Regions from separate parts of the Massilia sp. LXY-5 genome, predicted to be linked through region 1. Evidence: predicted binding sites of a transcription regulator. Region 1 holds the regulator's gene; the other holds the start of a gene.
What was found. Region 1 encodes sigma-54, which starts transcription at its own class of promoters, with help from an activator protein. Its sites were predicted from a motif close to TGGCANGNAANCTGCTTT; they were not measured.

Region 1 (7,311 bases):
AGCGCGGCCCTGCGCGCGAAAACCGAGGCCCTGACCGTGCTGGCCGACGACGAGATCGTCAAGACCGATCGTCCGGTCCAGATGACGCTCGGCGCCGCCTCGGCCAACGGCGTCGGCATGGTGGCCGAGAACCCGACGCAGAAGCTGCACCTCGGCGGCCGCGGCCAGATCGTCTATCCGCCGCGTACGAGCCCCGCACCCAACCAATAACAGGAACGAGCCCTAATGAAAAAAATCTTCGCCGCCGCCTTCCTTTCGCTGCTGTCGCTGACGGCAGCCCACGCCGAGCGCGCGGACTCGCTCAAGCAGGCCGTCATCAACTTCGATTCGCTCGACGTCGACGAAGTCACGCAGACGCGCATCCTGACGGGGAATGTGGTCCTCACGCGCGGCACCCTGATCCTGAAGTCGGACCGCGCGCTGCTCAAGGAAACCCCGGAAGGCTACATGAACGTCACGCTTACTTCGAACCCGGGGCGCGTGGCGACCTTCCGCCAGAAGCGCGACGGCGGCCCGGACCTGTGGGTCGAAGGCCAGGCCGAGCGCATCGAATACGACGAGCGGGTGGAACTCGTGAAACTGTTCTCGAAGGCGATCGTGAAGGAACTCGAGAACGGGCGCCTGACGAACGAACTCGATGGCGCCTACATCTCCTACGACAACCGCAAGGAAGTGGCCACCGTGCGCAACGACGCCAGCGGCGAGACCAAGTCCGGCGGCGGCCGCGGCACCCTGATCATCGCGCCGCGCCGCACTGCGCCCGCCGCGGCTCCAGCGGTGGCTCCGGCAGCGCCGGCAGCACCAGGAAAGAAATAATGAAAGATGCACGCGACAACCGCAGCACCCTGGTGGTGCGCGGACTGCAAAAAAGCTATGGCAAGCGCCTGGTCGTGCGCGACGTCTCGCTGGAGGTCGGCTGCGGCGAAGTCGTCGGCCTGCTCGGCCCCAACGGCGCCGGCAAGACCACCTCGTTCTACATGATCGTCGGCCTGGTGCCGTCGGACGCCGGTACCATCGAGATCAATGGCGCCAACATTTCGAGCCTGCCGATCCACCGGCGCGCGGTGATGGGCCTGTCGTACCTGCCGCAGGAAGCCTCGGTGTTTCGCAAGCTGACGGTGGAAGACAATATCCGCGCCGTGCTCGAACTGCAGCGCGACGACAACGGCAAGGCGCTGACGAAGGATGCCATCAATACGCGCCTCGACTCGCTGCTGGCCGAACTGCAGATCGAGAAGCTGCGCGAGAACCCGGCCCTGTCGCTGTCGGGCGGCGAGCGGCGCCGCGTCGAGATCGCGCGCGCGCTGGCGACCAATCCGCGCTTCGTGCTGCTCGACGAACCGTTCGCCGGCGTCGACCCGATCGCCGTGATCGAGATCCAGCGCATCGTGCGCTTCCTGAAGGAACGCGGCATCGGCGTCCTGATCACCGACCACAATGTGCGCGAGACGCTCGGCATCTGCGACCGCGCCTACATCATCAACCAGGGCGCGGTGCTGGCGTCGGGACGTCCCGACGACATCATCGCCGACGAGTCGGTACGACGCGTCTACCTGGGCGAACACTTCCGCATGTAGCAAGGCTGTAGCAACAACACGGGACACCAAGCGGCACCATGAAACAATCCCTGCAACTCCGGACTTCGCAGCACCTGGCGCTCACGCCGCAGCTTCAGCAGTCGATCCGCCTGCTGCAGCTCTCCACCCTCGAACTGCATCAGGAGATCGAGCAGATCCTGTCCGATAACCCGCTGCTCGAACGGCTCGACGACCCGCTCGACCACTCGGTGCGCCTGCTGGCCGACGGCGCGATCAACAGCGCGCCGGCGCAAGCCGAGGCGCCGGCGCCGAACAACGAGGAGGGCGCCCCTGCGCCCGAGGCGGCCGAGGGCGGCGAAGGCGGCGAGGTCGAACGCGGCGAGTCCGAGGGCGACTGGGGAGAGGGTTCGCGCGCATCGAGCGGCGACGGCGACGACGACGGCCGCCCGCAGCTCGGCGCGGTCGGCGTGACCCTGCGCGAGCATCTGTGCGAGCAGATTCGCGTGACGGGCGTCACGGCGCGCGACCGCGCGCTGGCCGAACTCGTGATCGACGCGATCGACGACAACGGCTACCTGGAGGAGCAGCTCGACGAGATCCATGCGCGCTTGCCGGAGGAGCTCGAGGTCGAGATGGACGAACTGCGCTGCGCGCTGGCGCTGGTGCAAAGCCTCGACCCGGTCGGCGTCGGCGCGCGCAGCGCATCCGAATGCCTGGCGCTGCAGATCCGCGCGATGCCGGGCGTGCCGCTGGTGACGCGGCGCATGGCCCTGAAAATCGTCGAGGGGTATCTGAGCTGGTTCGCGCAGCGCGAATTCACGAAACTGAAAAAAGCGCTCGACTGCGACGACGAGGACCTGCGCGAGGCGCAGGCCGTGATCCGCCAGTGCAATCCGCATCCCGGCGCCGCCTTCGCATCGAGCGTCTCGGATTACGTCGTACCGGACGTTATTGTCCGCAAGTCGAAGGGCGGCTGGAGCGTCTCGCTGAACAACGAAGTGATGCCGCGCCTGCGTGTGAACAACGTCTATGCGAATTTGCTCAAGCAGGGAAAAGGCGAAGGCCAGATGAGCGCGCAGCTGCAGGAAGCGAAGTGGCTCATTAAAAATATGCGCCAGCGTTTCGACACGATCCTGCGTGTTTCGCAGGCAATTGTGGAGCGCCAGAAGAACTTTTTCAGCCATGGCGCGGTTGCCATGCGTCCCCTTGTGCTTCGCGAGATAGCTGATACACTAGGACTACACGAGAGCACAATTTCTCGCGTGACAACTCAAAAATTCATGCTGACCCCGCACGGCATGTTTGAGCTGAAGTATTTCTTCGGAAGCCATGTCGCCACCGAAGCGGGGGGCGAAGCATCGTCTACGGCGATACGGGCGCTCATTGCGCAACTGACAGGAGCAGAAGACCCAAAGAACCCATTATCCGACAGCAAGATCGCGGAAATGCTCGGTGAACAAGGGATGGTCATTGCGCGCCGCACGGTTGCAAAATACCGCGAGGCACTCAAGATTCCTCCCGTCAGTCTCCGCAAATCCTTGTAACAGCGGCCCCCATGCGCACTCCCTGCGCGGCGCGGCGGCCGCTACATTTTCAAAGGAGTGTGTATGAATCTCACCATCAGTGGCCACCACCTCGACGTCACCCCCGCCATCCGTGAATACGTACAGAACAAGCTCGAACGCATCACCCGCCATTTCGATCAAGTGATCGATTCCCACGTCATCCTCGCGATCGACAACCTCACCGAAAAAGACAAACGACAGAAGGCCGAGATCAACCTGCGCGTCTCCGGCAAGACCGTACACGTGGAAAGTGTGGCGCAAGACCTGTATGCGGCGATCGATCTCCTGATGGACAGGCTCGATCGCCAGGTGATGAAATACAAGACGATGTTGAAGGACCATAGTCGTGAGGCGCTCAAGCGCCTGCCTGAAGGCGGAGAGGCTGCTGCTGCGATCTGATCGCGCATCGAGCACCGTCTGAACGAGGGCGCCGGAAGGCGCCCTTTTCATTTTGTGCGGTGGACGGCAGTGTCTTGGGTAAAATGCTTGTCTTTTCCATCAACGAATTCGCCATGACCGACCATGTCCTGACCCGCGTTGCCAACGGCACCGGCATCATCACGCTCGACCGTCCCAAGGCTCTGAACTCCCTCTCGCTGGCGATGGTGCGGCGCCTGACGGACATCCTGCTGGCCTGGCGCGACGACGCGTCGGTGTGCGCGGTCGTCCTCACCAGCAGCAGCGAAAAAGCCCTCTGCGCGGGCGGCGATATCCGCTTCTTCCACGAAGCCGGCCACGCGACCCCGACCGGCGGCAGCGCCCTGCTCGAAGATTTCTTCACCGAGGAATACGCGCTGAACCATCTGATCCACTTCTATCCGAAACCGTATGTGTCGATCATGGACGGCGTGGTGATGGGCGGCGGCATGGGTATCGCCCAGGGCGGTCCTGAAACTGGCCTGCGCATCGTGACCGAGCGCACGAAGATGGCGATGCCGGAAGTGAACATCGGCCTGTTCCCGGACGTCGGCGGCAGCCATTTCCTGTCGCACGCGCCGGGCCAGCTGGGCAACTACCTGGGCCTGACCGGACTGACGATCGGCGCTGCCGACGCGCTGTACCTCGGCCTGGCCGACGTCTTCGTGCCGGGCGCGCAGCTGGGCGAACTGAACGCGCTGATCGAATCGACGCCGGGCGCTCAGCTGGCTGACGCGATCCGTCGCTTCGCTGAGCGCTTCGCTGTGGACGCGGGCCGGAGCGTGCTGGAGACGCAGCGCGCCGCGATCGACGCGCACTTCGGCGCCGGTTCGGTGGCCGCCATCATGGCCTCGCTGGAAAAGGACGAGAATCCGTTCCTGCAGAAAGCCCTGGCTGCGATGCGCCAGCGTTCACCGCTGATGATGTGCGTGACCTGGGAGATGCTGCAGCGTGGGGCCGCGCTCGATGTCGCCGACTGCCTGCGCATGGAACGCTCGCTGGTGCGCCGCAATTTTGAACACGGGGAAGTGCTGGAAGGCGTGCGCGCGCTGGTGATCGACAAGGACAATGCGCCTGCCTGGAATCCGCCAACGCTCGACGCGGTGACTCCGGAAATGGTGGAGCAGTTCTTCGAACCTGTCTGGCCGGATCACGCACACCCGCTGCGGCATTTAAGCTGATAACTGTAGCGTAACGCAGGGTGGGCTCCCCGAGCCCACGCGGCGATACATGGCAGCGAGATCATCCGGCACGAAATCGGAGCCCGCGCGTATCACCGCGTGGGGTCGTTGAGGCCAATGGCCTCAACGACGGTTTCACTGGAGCCCACCCTACGGGAGCTACGACTGCTCGCGATGCCGCAGCACCACGCGCTCGCTCTCGTTGAAGTAGGCCGCCAACCGCTCCGCCATGTACACCGAGCGGTGCTGCCCGCCGGTACAGCCGACGGCCACCGTCAGGTAGCTGCGGTTGTCCGTCTTGAACGAAGGCAGCCACTTTTCCACGAACTTGCAGATATCGTGCAGCATCTCGGTGGCGCTCGGCTGGGCCTCGAGGAAGGCGATCACGGGGGCGTCCTTGCCGGTCAGCGGGCGCAGCGCCAGGTCGTAATACGGGTTCGGGATGGCGCGCACGTCGAACACGAAGTCGGCGTCGAGCGGCACGCCGACCTTGAAGGCGAAGGACTCGAAGAACAGGGTCAGCGGTGCGTGCTGGACTTCGGCCAGTTCCTTGATCCAGCCGCGCAGTTTATTCGCCGATGCTTCGGAGGTGTCGATCACGTGACCGAGCTGCTCGATCGCGCCGAGGCGTTCACGCTCCTCGGCGATGCATTCGATCAGCGTGCGGCGCGAGGCCGGGTTTTCGCCCGGGCGCAGCGTGTGCGACAGCGGATGGCTGCGCCGCGTTTCGGAGAAGCGCGCCACCAGCGAATGGGTGCTCGAGGTCAGGAACAGCACCTTGACCTGGTGGCCTTCTTCTTTCAGCCGCGCCACCGTCAGCGGCAATTCGGTCAGCGATTCCGAGCTGCGGGCATCGACCGCGACGGCGAGCTTGCCCGTGCCTTCGCTCGACACGGCTTTCACCAGCTGCGGCAGCAAGGCCGGCGGCAGGTTGTCGACGCAGTAGTAACCCGCGTCTTCCAGAACATTCAGGGCAACCGATTTGCCCGATCCGGAGATACCGGTGATGAGAACGATGTGCATGGCGCGATGATACCGCAACCGTAGCAACTTTGTCCCCGGTCGTCCCGATTTTGACCGGTTGAAAGCGATTACCTTCCGATCGTGAACGTTAGCAGCGAATGCACGGGGGTTGCGGCGCGTTTGGGCAGAGCAAGCGCTCTAATCTCCGCTCATGGCCTGACGTTGGTGGAGCAGGGGTTTCGCGGGACATGTCCCGCGCCTGCGGAACGGTCTGCCCTTGCAAGGGCAGACTCCTTGGCAACACTCAATCTCCGCTCATCGCTTGTCGTTGCCGCTCCATGAACTCCTGCAGCGTATCGATCCCGCGCAATTGCAGGATCGTATTGCGCACCGCGGCCTCGAGCAGCACCGCGATGTTGCGGCCGGCTGCCACCGGAATGACGACCTTGCGGATCGGCAGTCCCAGCACTTCTTCGGTCGGGAAATGGAAGGGCAGGCGCTCGACTTCCTCGTCGAGCACGCCGCGTTTTACCAGGTGCACGATCAGTTTCAGGCGCATCTTGCGGCGCACCGCGGTCTCGCCGAAGATCGCCTTGATGTCGAGCAGGCCGAGGCCGCGCACCTCCAGCAGGTTCTGCAGCAGGGGCGGGCAGCGGCCCTCGATCATGTTCGGGGCGATGCGCGAGAATTCGACGGCATCGTCGGCGACCAGACCGTGCGAGCGCGAGATCAGCTCGAGACCGAGCTCGCTTTTGCCGAGGCCGGAATCGCCCGTGATCAGCACGCCGACGCCGAGCACGTCCATGAAGACGCCGTGCATGATCACGCGCTGGGCCAGCTTTTTCGACAGGTACACGCGCAGGAAGTCGATCACCTGGGCCGCAGGCAGCGGGGTCGAAAACAGCGGGATGTTCTGCTCGTCGCAGATGGCAAGGATGTCGGGCGGGGTTTCCAGGCCTTGCGCGATGATCAGCGCCGGCGGCCCGCCGCCGATGAGTTCGCCGATCACGTGGCTGCGCGAACTCGATTTCAGGCGGTGGTAGTAATTCAGTTCCTGGTGCCCGAAGACCTGGATGCGGCCCGGGTGGATCAGGTTCAGGTGGCCGACCTGGTCGGCGGCCGAGGCGACGTCGCCCGAGATCAGCCGCTCGCCCCCTGGAAAGCCGGCGAACCAGCCCAGTTGCAGGCTGTCGCGGTTGTCGTCGTACAGCCGTTGGATGGTGAGCGGAGTCTGCAGCATGGCAAGATCGGTAAGGTTAAACGCGTGGCGGAGAGGACTCCCCCACGAGTTTAACCCAAGGCCTGCAAGCTAGGTTGCCAGTTGATAATGCGTTCGTGGATCGAGCGCGGATCGGTATCGGTGGCCAGGGCGGTGCGGATCGCTTCGTCCGAGAACAGCTCGGCAATTTCCGACAGGATTTCCAGGTGCTGCTGCGTCACGTGGTCCGGAATCAGGAGGAAGAACAGCAGGCTGACCGGCTGGCCGTCGGGCGATTCGAAGGGGATCGGTGCGGCCAGGCGAACAAACGCGGCGATCGGCTGCTTCAAACTCTTGCTGCCCTTGATGCGTCCGTGCGGCACGGCGACGCCATGGCCGAGGCCGGTCGAACCGAGGCGCTCGCGCGCGAACAGGTTCTCCGAGACGGT
Region 2 (7,311 bases), on a different contig from region 1:
GAACGAACCCTCGAGTTTCTATCGAACGCTCATGTGTCAGAGGATCGCGATAATATAGCGAACTCAGAATTAGAGGATGTTATCGTGAACCAAGATTCATATGGAATCCGGCTTACCGATACGGCAAAAGGACGCAATTCGGCCAGTATGCTGGTCAACAAGATGTATGCTTGGCGCGGCTATGCTGGCACGCACCAGTTCAGCGACGATCCCAATCGCATCACGCTCACCGCCACGGACAAAGGCGAAGTGGTAGGCACCCTGACGCTCGGTATCGATTCGCCCATCGGCCTGATGGCCGACCAGATCTTCAAGGAAGAACTCGACGCGCACCGCGCGCGCGGGGCCAAGCTCTGTGAATTCACCAAGCTGGCCTTCGATCCGACCGTGCGTTCGAAAACCTCGCTCGCCAATCTGTTCCACCTGGCTGTCATTTACGCCCGCGATATCCACGATTGCACCGATATCGTTATCGAAGTCAATCCGCGTCACCGCCGCTTTTACGAGCATATGCTCGGGTTCAAGCGCGAAGGCGATTTGAAGGACAATCCGCGCGTGAATGCGCCGGCCTATCTGCTGCGTATCGAGCTGGCGTATGTCACCGAGCAGATTCAAAAGCACGGCGGCACCTTCAGCCAATCGGCCACCGAAGCGGCCACCGAACGCTCGTTCTATCCATATTTCTTCTCCCCGCGCGAAGAGCAGGGTATTATCAACCGCCTGCGCCGCATCGACGAACACCAGGCGGCGTAATCTGCCCGCTGGTTGCGGCCTGCCCCATTTTCGGGCAGCGCCATTGGATGCGCCGCCCGGGCGCTTCCTGTTTTTCGCCATCCCGACATTCACGTTGACCGCTTTACCTCTCCCACACATGACATCTCCTTTCCGCTATGAGCAGGCTTTTTCCCGAAATATTGGCTGGGTAACGCGTGAGGAGCAGGCGCAGCTGCGTACCAAACGGGTGGCGATCGCGGGCGGCGGCGGGGTCGGCGGCGTCCATGCACTGACCCTGGCGCGCCTGGGCGTGACCAAATTCCGGATCGCCGACTTCGACACCTTCGACGTGCCCAATTTTAATCGGCAAGTCGGCGCCATGGTCTCGACCCTGAACCAGCCGAAGGTCGAGGTGATCCGTCGCATGCTGCTCGACATCAACCCCGAATGCGAAGTCGAGATGTTCGACCAGGGCATCAACGACGCCAACCTGCACGCCTTCCTCGAAGGCGCCGACATGTACGTCGACGCGCTCGACTTCTTCGCCTTCGATATCCGCCAGAAAACCTTCGCCTTGTGCGCCCGGCTCGGCATCCCCGCCAGCACCGTGGCGCCGCTGGGCATGGGGGCAGCCTTGCTGAACTTCCTGCCGGGCCAGATGACCTTCGAGGAGTATTTCCAGTGGGGAGACTTGCCGGAAACGGACAAGGCCGTCCACTTCGTGGTCGGGCTGGCCCCGGCCGGCCTGCACCGCCCCTACCTGGTGGTGCCGGAAGCGGTGAACTTCGTCGAACGGCGCGGTCCCTCGACCATCATGGCCTGCCAGCTGTGCGCCGGCGTGATGGGCACCGAAGCCCTCAAAATCCTGCTCGGACGGGGACGCGTGCTGGCGGCCCCATGGGGTATCCAGTTCGACGCCTATCGCAACAAGCTGGTGCGTACCTGGCGGCCGGGCGGCAACCGTAATCCCCTGCACCGCCTGATGATCAAGATCGGCAAGAAGCAGCTGGCCAAGGACCTGGCCGCCGCGGGAGCGAGCGCATGAATGCAGACATCAAACCCGGCACGATCGAACAGATCCTCGAACTGGCGCGCTGGGCCCCCAGCGGCGACAACATGCAGACCTGGCGCTTCGAGATCGTCGCGCCCGATCACCTGGCCGTGCACGCCTACGACACGCGCGACCACTGCGTCTACGACCTCGACGGCCACCCGAGCCAGATCGCCTTCGGCACCCTGCTGGAGACGATTGCCATCGCCGCCAGCGGCCACGGCCTGCGTGCCGGGATCGAACGCCGCCCCGGGGGCCGCGAGACCCACCCCATCTTCGACGTGCGGTTCACCAAGGATGCGGCGATCGTGCGCGATCCGCTGATCGACGTGATCAATGTGCGCACCGTGCAGCGCCGGCCGATGAAGACGACGCCGCTGACCGCCGAACACAAGCGCCTGCTGGAAGCCACCGTGGCGCCGGCCTACTCCCTGACCTGGCTCGAGAGCCGGCCGCAGAAATGGCAGGCCGCCAAGCTGATGTTCAATAACGCCCGGCTGCGCCTGACGATGCCGGAAGCCTTCGAGACCCACCGCAGCATCATCGACTGGGACAACCGCACGCACAGCCCGGACAAGGTGCCGGCCGGCGCCCTGGGCGTCGACGCCATGACCCTGGTCCTGATGAAATGGGCGATGGTTAGCTGGCGCCGCATGAAGTCCGTCAACACGCTGATGGGCACCTGGGCGCCGCGCCTGCAGATGGACCTGGCCCCGGGCATGGCCTGCGCCGCCCACTTCGTGCTCAAGGCGAAATCCGCGCCGCAGTCGATCGACGACTACGTCGCCGCCGGCCGCGCGCTGCAGCGCTTCTGGCTGACCATGACGACCCTCGGGCTGTACATGCAGCCGGAAATGACGCCGCTGATCTTCTCGAAGTATGCGCGCGAAGGCACGCGTTTTACGGCGCAGGCGAAACTGACGGATGCGGCCAAGGCCTTGCAGCGCGAGACCGAAGCGCTGATCTTCAACGACGCCCTGTTCCCGGTCTACATGGGACGCCTCGGCTATGGCCCGGCACCGGCGGCGCGCTCGGTTCGCCGCCCCGTTTCCGAACTGATGAAGCGCTGACCAAGCTGGCCCGGCCACAAAAAAAAGCGGCGTCGACCCGAAGGTTGACGCCGCTTTTGCTTTCATTGCCCTAATTGGTCGATCTTGTTCTTGTTATCGCCAGCGCTTGCCCAGCAACTCGCGTTTTACGTAGTTTGCAACGGGAAAGAGCGGGCAAGCCCGCTCTCTCCTTGTACTACCTGACGCTCAGAGGGCTAATTAAGCCTTCTTGGCGCGCTTGCGGCTCACGACGCCAGCGCCCAGCATGGCGATGCCGAACAGGGCCAGCGAACCTGGCTCTGGCACTTCAGCCAGTTTGAACTGACCGTTGTTGCTGACAAAGAAGTTGCCTGGGGTGTTGGCATAAGCCGAACCGTTGCAACCGTTGCCGGTGAAGTTGGCGTACTGGCAAGCGACTTCGTCCACCAGGATGCTGGTCGGGTTAGCGACGGTGTTGGCGTTGGTGAAGGCGAAGGCCATGATCGACTCGGTCGACAGGTCCTGGCCGTTTTCACGGAAGAAGTAGCCCGAATCCAGCGAACCCTGGTCAGCCTTGGCGAACACGGTGACTTGACCGTTGTTGGTTGGCGAACCACTTGCATCGACGCGGCCGCCGCCGCCGGCCAGCACGGTGAACTCGGCGATCATGTTGCCCTGGTTGGCACCGTAGATACCAGCCGACGTGCCGTACTGGTTGGTCGCGTTCTGGTACATGCGGATGGTGCCGCCGCTGAAGCTGAAGGCGCCGCTGAAGTTACCGGTACCGGTCGCTTCGAAGGTTGCCGAGATGTTACCGCCTGGGTAGTTCACCGGGAACAGCTGGCTGTTGCTGTCAGCCTGGACGATGTTGAACACTGCGTGTTCCGAGAACGAGAAGCTGGAGCCACCGGTCGGGTTGATCTGGATGAAGGCGTTGCCGTTCACGTCCAGGTATTCGTTGATTTTTTGACCGCTGGCGTAGCCGCCACCGGTTGGGTTGAAGACCCAGTCGTTCAACACGGTAGCAGCGTTAGCGCCACCAGCGACAGTCATTGCAACAGCTGCGGCGCATGCCAGTTTCTTCAGAAATTTCATAATTTCAATCCTCGCTTAGTTGATAGGTTTGGGCAAACACACTCAACTATTAGCAAGCAGCGTGCCAGCTTGTTAATTCCTTTTATAATCAATCACTTGTGGCTCAACCTTAGAGCGGACTCAACCGCTATGTAAAAAACCCCGACAGCATTTTTTCACAAAAAATTCTTGTAGGAATTATAATACTTTTGAGCACTCAAACTTGATCAGATTTAACATTTCCAGGCGACAAAAAAGCTTTATGGAAGAGATGGCGTGACAACATCAGCGGCGGCATGCGCAACCAGTTGCCGCGGATATACAACATGGCATCCGCCAGCGGCGTCAGGGCAGCGGCGCAGCTCGGATGCGTCGGACGCAGGGCGCGCGCGAACAATCCGTCCATCAAGGCGAGCAAGGCGCGCCCCGGGCGCCCGCCTGCGGCCGCCTCCACGGTGGCGGCCGGCACGGGCGTGCCGAGCAGCTGTATACAGTAGCGCAACGCATAGAACAGCGGACGGGCCAGTTCGAGTTCCTGCGCACGCGTGGGCAGCGCCGTCCAGAACCCGGGCTCGGTCGCGCCGAAATGGCACAGCAGCCGGTGCAGGTCGAACAGGTCGCGCAGGCCGTGGTCGTACTCGCCCTCGTAGAACAGGTGGGTGGCGCTGTGCAGCACCATGTCGCAGGGCGCGAGCACGGACAGGCCAGGGGCGCTTGGAATGGCGCGCGCAGCGGCGCGCAAGCGGGCCGGGTCGGGGCGCACCGCCGCCGTCTCCGGCAGGATCGCATGGTGGACGTCGATCACAGTCGCGCGGCGCAGGTGCTGCAAGGGCGGCAGTTCGTGCATCCACTCGCGGTAATAGCGCTGGTCGTAGGCGTCGTGATGGTTCGACACCCAGCCGTGCAGCATCAGGCGGCTTTCGACCTCGTCGAGCCTGTCTTTCGGCACCAGGATGTCGATATCGGAAAACAGGCGCCCCGCCGCCGCCGGCAGCCCGGCAGCCACATAAGCCGTTCCCTTGAGCAGGATCAGCGGCAGGCCGGTGTCCTGCAGCGCGCGCCGCACCTGCTGCGTCTCGAAGCGTACCGCCTGGCCGTGGCGCTCCCACGCCCTGCGCTCCCAGCCCAGGCGGCGCTGTACGCGCTCCGGTAAGGCATGCAATATGCCGTGTTCTTCGGCCAGCAGGGCCAGCGTGGCGCCGAGGTCGGCGGAAACCGCCTGGCGCAGCAGCAGTTCCCAGGCCGGCGCGTCGAACGCCGCCATGGTCGGGGGGCTGCGCAGCACCCGGGTCAGCAGGGGCAAGGTATTCATCGGCGTCCGGCGAGCAGGCCTTCGAAGACGGCCATGGCGTCGTCGAGCGCGCCGTAGCTGAAATCGAAGGTGCGGGTGCCGTCGATCAGGCGCGCGGCCGTGTCGAACCCGGCGCCGCCCAGCAGGCTGTAATTGAATGCGTTCTCGGCCAGGCGCAGGTGGGCGCGCGCCTGCGCCACCGGAACCAGTTCGGCCGGCGCGCCCTGCCTCCATTGCGGGAACACGATCCAGGCCGGCGTCGCCGGTTCCAGGGCACGCGCGACGCTCGCGCCGGGTGCGCACATGTGCGCCACGGTGCCTTTGACGGTATCGGCCACCGGGGGCGAGATGTGGGCCTCGGGCGCCCAGGCCCGGATCACGTCGATCGAGGCATTTTTGAGACTGACCGGACGCGGCACCGGGTCGATTTGGCCATCGACCAGGCGCACCAGGGTCAGCTCGTCGGAAAGCAGGCGCCAGCCGCGCGCGACTAGCGCCGCGCCCAGGGTGCTTTTACCGGAACCCGGCGGGGCCGGCAGGATCACGGCCGCGCCCTCCTTCTCGACCACCGCGGCGTGGATCACCAGCCAGGAGTGGGCGTGGCTCGAGACGCACCAGTTCATCGCCCATTCGAACATCGGGTAGAGCTGGGCCAGCGGCAGCGGCTGGAAAGGCTCCATGCCGTCGTAGTGAAAATAGACCTGCGGCTTGATGAAGCGCCGCAGCCCGCGCGGGCGGCGCAGCAGCACGTTGAAATCAGCGGTCGTGTCTTCGTCCAGCACCGGATAGTCGGCGTACATGCGAGAAAGGGCGACGGCCAGCGCCGGCAGCGAACTGCGGATGCAGGCAATGAAGGGGCCGGTCTGCAGGCGCAGGCCGGGACCGCGCAGGCGGGCCGCCAGCGTGTGGCGGTCGAGTGCGCCGACGGTCAGCACGCGAGCGGTTCGACCAGGTGCAGCGCAGCCAGGTCGTCCAGCACATCGTGCAGCATCGCAGCGCCGTCGTGTGCGTCGGCGTCGGGATCGAGCCCGAAGACCGCGGCAAGCTGCACGACCGCCTGGGGAGCCGCCTGCAACTGCGCGAGCAAGGCCAGAGCAAACTCGTCGAGCAGGTGGGTATCGCCCGACAGGTCGTTATACAGCACGCACTCGCCGTCCCAGCAACGGTAGCGCAGGCGCTGGCCGGAGACCAGGCGCCAGGTCGGGGAAGCTGTCATGCGTGCAAAGCGGCGCCGTACTAGCGGAAGGTGCTCACGAGATAGGCAGCGATGTCCGCGCCGCCCCACTGCGCCATGCCGGCGCCGGGAGAGTAATAGCCTTTCGTGACGAACTGGGTCCAGATCTCGATGACCCTGTCCTCTGGTAACACGGTGGGGATACCAGCGTTGCGCGATGCGCGCGCATTCACCAGGGCGGCGACACACTGCATCGCCACATTGTTGCGGTCGATCGCCTTGATGGCCCGCGTCGGATCGATCACCTGCATCATCGTGACGTTGGCCAGTGCGACATAACTGCCGCTACAGATGAAAAAACTACTGAACTTGGCGCTCGAATCCATCCCGGCCGTGGTCTTCCATTCGTTCGGATGGGTTTTCCAGTAGCCGTGGGAACGGTTATAGCTGCATGACATCTGCGGCTTGGCGCTGGCGCCCGGCCTCATCGACATATAGCCGGAAGGCGAGTTGCACATCGTTTTGCTGAACGCGGCCATGCCGGGCTGGCTGTGCAGCGTCAGGATGACACCGGCAGCGCCCGCCCCCGCGCGCGCAAAACGGCGGCGGGCAATCCCCTGCGGATCCAGCAGTGGCTGCGGCACGGCCGGCGTGTCAGCCGAGATCGGGGTAGTTTTATCTTGAGTGTCCATGAGCACGTTTCCTAAGTCTTAGAAAGTATGCCATACACATTTGTTCAACGGCATATATTCCTACATAAGCAAAATACGGACCACAGACCTATAAGTTGACTAATTGCAACATCGAATCAAGCACTTAGCCCGGTAGCCTCGACTTTTACCCAAAACGACAACGGCGCCCCCAGGCGCCGTTGTAAGAAAAGCCGACAGTCAATTAGCTTAGAAGAAGCTTTCCGGGATCACCAGGATGTCGCCCGGGCGCATCGGCATATTCGCCGAAATGTCGCCGTCCTTGATCA

Region 2: pepA (flocculation-associated PEP-CTERM protein PepA) is a predicted target of sigma-54. The motif match lies at 3,938-3,955, and genes of this name have one in related genera.

The regions. Positions count from the first base shown of each region.
Region 1 covers NZ_JBNNEH010000007.1:83,815-91,125, forward strand. The annotation lists gene lptC (LPS export ABC transporter periplasmic protein LptC) at 1-210, shown strand, start outside; gene lptA (lipopolysaccharide transport periplasmic protein LptA) at 226-816, shown strand; gene lptB (LPS export ABC transporter ATP-binding protein) at 816-1,577, shown strand; gene ACI48I_RS21615 (RNA polymerase factor sigma-54) at 1,616-3,082, shown strand; gene hpf (ribosome hibernation-promoting factor, HPF/YfiA family) at 3,146-3,502, shown strand; gene ACI48I_RS21625 (enoyl-CoA hydratase/isomerase family protein) at 3,616-4,701, shown strand; gene rapZ (RNase adapter RapZ) at 4,861-5,724, opposite strand; gene hprK (HPr(Ser) kinase/phosphatase) at 5,969-6,904, opposite strand; gene ACI48I_RS21640 (PTS sugar transporter subunit IIA) at 6,955-7,311, opposite strand, start outside.
Region 2 covers NZ_JBNNEH010000006.1:457,584-464,894, reverse strand. The annotation lists gene ACI48I_RS20540 (N-acyl amino acid synthase FeeM domain-containing protein) at 1-753, shown strand, start outside; gene ACI48I_RS20535 (ThiF family adenylyltransferase) at 872-1,759, shown strand; gene ACI48I_RS20530 (nitroreductase family protein) at 1,756-2,835, shown strand; gene pepA (flocculation-associated PEP-CTERM protein PepA) at 3,034-3,888, opposite strand; gene ACI48I_RS20520 (nucleotidyltransferase domain-containing protein) at 4,085-5,179, opposite strand; gene ACI48I_RS20515 (HprK-related kinase A) at 5,176-6,093, opposite strand; gene ACI48I_RS20510 (HPr-rel-A system PqqD family peptide chaperone) at 6,087-6,374, opposite strand; gene ACI48I_RS20505 (hypothetical protein) at 6,395-7,024, opposite strand; gene ACI48I_RS20500 (XrtA/PEP-CTERM system exopolysaccharide export protein) at 7,232-7,311, opposite strand, start outside.